One region of the Sphingomonas sp. BT-65 genome, then DNA from elsewhere that is predicted to be linked to it. Evidence: predicted binding sites of a transcription regulator. Region 1 holds the regulator's gene; the other holds the start of a gene.
What was found. Region 1 encodes LexA, which represses DNA repair genes until DNA is damaged. Its sites were predicted from a motif close to GTTCCNCNCTTGTTCT; they were not measured.
Positions count from the first base shown of each region.

Region 2: OK349_RS02670 (ATP-dependent helicase) is a predicted target of LexA. The motif match lies at 864-879, and genes of this name have one in related genera.

Region 1 is NZ_JAPCIA010000001.1:1,339,234-1,341,432, forward strand. Features, by position in the region: gene OK349_RS06470 (molybdopterin molybdotransferase MoeA) at 1-440, shown strand, start outside; gene lexA (transcriptional repressor LexA) at 499-1,173, shown strand; gene OK349_RS06480 (GFA family protein) at 1,286-1,702, shown strand; gene OK349_RS06485 (hypothetical protein) at 1,837-2,199, shown strand, end outside.
Region 2 is NZ_JAPCIA010000001.1:522,867-525,065, forward strand. Features, by position in the region: gene OK349_RS02665 (retropepsin-like aspartic protease) at 1-752, opposite strand, end outside; gene OK349_RS02670 (ATP-dependent helicase) at 883-2,199, shown strand, end outside.

The DNA.
Region 1 (2,199 bases):
TCGGCGACCATGACCTCGTCCGGCCTTCGCTCGAAGCAGCAGGCGCCGCGATCGATTTCTGGAAGGTCGCCGTCCGCCCCGGCAAGCCGATGATGGCCGGACGGCTCGGCGACACAGTGGTGATCGGCCTGCCCGGCAACCCGGTCTCGGCCTTCGTCACCGCGCGGCTCTTCCTCCTCCCCCTGGTCGCGCATCTCTCCGGCGGCGCCGATCCCCTGCCCGCCACCCGCACCGCCACGCTTGGCGAGCCCCTCCCCGCCAACGGTCCGCGCGCCGATTATATGCGCGCCGCGCATCGCGAGGGCCGCGTCGTCGCGGCGGCGATCCAGGACAGCTCGATGCTCCGCACCCTCGCCCGCGCGGACTGCCTGATCGTGCGTGCGCCCCACGCGCCGGCCGCCAATCCTGGCGACTCGGTGGAAATCCTCGACATCGCTTGACAGACAGGCGGAACAAGGCGTAAACGTTCCGCGTCTGTTCTGGATGGAGGACGTCCCGATGCTTACGAAGAAGCAGCATGAGCTGATCTGCTTCATCGCCGACCGCTTGAACGAGACCGGCGTCTCGCCCTCGTTCGAGGAGATGAAGGACGCGCTCGATCTCAAGTCGAAGTCGGGCGTGCATCGCCTGATCTCCGCGCTCGAGGAGCGCGGCTTCCTTCGCCGCCTGCCCAATCGCGCGCGCGCGCTCGAAGTGCTCAAGATGCCCGAGCGCGGCGAGACCAAGAAGGCCGCGCCGGCGCCGAAGGGCAATGTCGTCCCCCTCAACCGCCCCGCGCCGCCGCCCGCCAACGACGTGATCGAGATCCCCCTCCACGGCCGCATCGCCGCCGGCGTGCCGATCGAGGCGCTGGAGGGCTCGACGATGCTTCCCGTTCCTGCCGCGTTGCTCGGCTCGGGCGAGCATTATGCGCTCGAGGTCGCGGGTGACTCGATGGTCGAGGCCGGCATCTTCGACGGCGACTATGCGCTGATCCGCCGCCAGGACACGGCACGCGACGGCGAGATCGTCGTTGCGCTGATCGAGGATAATGAGGCGACGCTCAAATATTTCCGGAACGAGGGCAGCATGGTCCGCCTCGACCCGGCAAACCGCGCCTATGATCCGCAGCGCTACCGCCCCGATCAGGTGCGCGTGCAAGGCCGGCTCGCAGGACTGCTGCGCCGCTACTGACCGGATTGCCACCGCTTGGGCGGCGGTGCGATTACCGCCGAGGTAATTGAGCCGCCCACGCGCGCCGGTACGCATGTCGTCGACACCAACGGCAAACGACAGGAGCGATGTCATGACCCTTTCCGGTCCCCTCACCGGTGGCTGCCACTGTGGCGCGATCCGCTACGAGCTCAGCGGCGAACCGATGCATCATGCGCTGTGCCACTGCACCGACTGCCGCCGCGCCTCGGGTGCACCGATGGTCGGCTGGGCGATGTTTCCCGAGGATGCGCTCACCATCATCCAAGGTGTGCCGCGCGAATATGCCTCGTCCGAGCATGGCCGCCGCTATTTCTGCGGAACCTGCGGCAGCGGCGTGTTCTACCGCAACGCGAAGAACCTGCCCGGCATTGTCGACATCCAGGCGGCGACGCTCGACGATCCCGATGCGCTGCCGGCGGGCGCCCATGTCCAGGTCGCCGAGCGTATCGGCTGGATGAAGGACGCGCATGCGCTGCCGGAATTCGCGCGGTATCCGGGGATGGAGTAAGGCGAAGCGGGCGCTATCAACCAGATTGTAGACGTTCAGCTTCGATAGCTCACCACCCGAATCCGACTGTTCATCGACTGCCTCACTCTTTGACGAACTGATGCCCTGACGTAATCATGGCCTAGGGGAGATCTATGGGCATCACCGACCTCGTCGCGACTGGCTATCTTATGTGCCTCGATAGCAAGAAGGACCTACATAGCGCTTGGATTTCACAGTCGTTTAAGCTGGCTGCTATTGCTGGCGAAGCGCATATCGCCTCCATTCAAGCGAATAATCGGCTGGACCTGCTGCTTCGGGCGCTCGAGGAGGAATGGGAACAGCCTCCCGAAGCGGTGATCGATTACTCGCTAGACCTGCGTTACTCGCTCTCCGAATGCTGGGTACTGCGGTCCTATGAAGTGGTGCGCGCGGCCGCACAACAACTGTACCAGAACGGTGACGCCAACGAGAAGGTGGCGGCTATCAAGCACCGACTGGGCTTGGTCCGTATGCCG
Region 2 (2,199 bases), 820 kb from region 1:
TCCTTCCAGTCCACCTCCTCGCGGATCTGGATCAGCGGACGCGGGATCGTCGCCCCGGCAATCTCGAAGCTGTCGGGGCGGACCAGCCGCGTCTTGCCGCCCGGCGCCCCCGGGGACCAGCGCGGCGCATTCCACAGCCCCGCCGCCTCGGCCGTCTTGCGGTAGATACGCATCATGCTCGGCATGCCGGTGTCGAGCCCGAAGCGGAGCGATTTACCGTTGATCGTCGCGTCGGCGAACAGGAACCGCGTGTCGTCGTTCTTGCCGCGCTGCACGATTGCCTTCTCGAACCGCGTCCAGCCCGAAAGCTCGCTCAGCCCCTCCGGGTGGATGCGCCACGCCCCGGCGTCGAGGTCGAGTTCGCCGTCGGTCACCGTCAGCACGCGTGCGGGCAGCGCCCCCACCGCGCCGTTACCCAGCTTGCGCTCGATCCCGCCAAGCGCGAGCACCGGCATCAGGAACCGCCCGCCCAGCAAGACTTCGGATGCCTGGAAGATCGGATAGTTCTTGTCGCCGAACGAGAGTCGCAGCCGGCGGGTACCCACTTGCCGCAGCTTCAGCTTCTCCGCGGCAGCAAGATCGATCAGCCCGATCTCGCCGCCCGTATCGAGCACGAACGGCATCATCGCGCTTCCCCCGATCGATCCGCCGACCACGATCCGGTTGTCGGTCAGGGTGATCGGAATGCTGGCCGCATCGGGCGCCGCCAGCGCCCGCCCGCCCCACAGTGCCGCCACGCTGGCCCCGATCATAGCTTGCCGCCGTCCGATCCGCATCGCCGTCTCCCGCCTCGGGAATCGATCATCCCGATCGCGATGATGGCCGAACATGCGGCCTTAAGCCAGCTTGCCCGCAGCGCCCACGTTCTCTAACTGTTCACCGATGTCCGTACCCGTGCCTTCACCCGACGACCCTCCCTATCTGCGCGGCCTCAACGCCCCGCAGCGCGAAGCCGTGCTCACCACCGACGGCCCGGTCCTCGTCCTTGCCGGCGCGGGCACGGGCAAGACCGCCGCGCTCACCGCGCGCCTCGCCCATCTCCTCTGGACCCGCCGCGCCTACCCGTCGGAGATCCTCAGCGTCACCTTCACCAACAAGGCCGCGCGCGAGATGCGCGAGCGAGTCCGCGGCCTGGTCGGCGACGCGGTCGAGGGCATGCCGTGGCTCGGCACCTTCCACGCGATCGGCGCCAAGATGCTGCGCCGCCACGCCGAGCTCGCCGGCCTGCAGACCAACTTCACCATCCTCGACACCGACGACCAGCTGCGCCTGTTGAAGCAGCTCATCCAGGCCAACGACCTCGACGAGAAGCGCTGGCCTGCGCGCCAGCTCGGCGGGCTGATCGACCAGTGGAAGAACAAGGGCCTCACCCCCGACATGCTCGAAGCCGGCGACTCCGAGGCATTCGCCAACGGCCGCGGCCAGTCGCTCTACCAGCAATATCAGGACCGCCTGCGCACCCTCAACGCCTGCGACTTCGGCGACCTGCTGCTCCACATGCTGACGATCCTGCGCAAGCACCGCGACGTGCTCGAACAATATCAGCAGCGCTTCCGCTACATCATGGTCGACGAGTATCAGGACACCAACACCGTCCAGTATCTCTGGCTCCGCCTGCTCGCGCAGGAGCGCAGGAACATCTGCTGCGTCGGCGACGACGACCAGTCGATCTATTCGTGGCGCGGCGCGCAGGTCGAGAATATCCTGAAGTTCGAGAAGGATTTCCCCGGCGCGAAGGTGATCCGCCTCGAGCAGAATTACCGCTCGACCCCGCACATCCTCGCCGCCGCCAGCGGCGTCATCGCCAACAATGGCGGCCGCCTCGGCAAGACCTTGTGGACCGAGGCCGACGAGGGCGAGAAGGTCCGCGTCGTCGGCGTGTGGGACGGCCCGGAAGAAGCCCGCCGCGTCGGCGAGGAGATCGAATCCGCCCAGATCCGCGAGGGCAAGTCCCTCGAAGCCTTCGCCATCCTCGTCCGCGCCCAGCACCAGACGCGCGAGTTCGAGGACCGCTTCATCGCCACCGGCCTGCCCTATCGCATCGTCGGCGGCTTCCGCTTCTACGAGCGCGCCGAGATCCGCGACGCGCTCGCCTATCTCCGCCTCGTCCACCAGGGCGCCGACGATCTCGCCTTCGAGCGCATCGTCAACGTCCCCAAGCGCGGCCTCGGCGACAAGGCGATCGCCCGCATCCACATG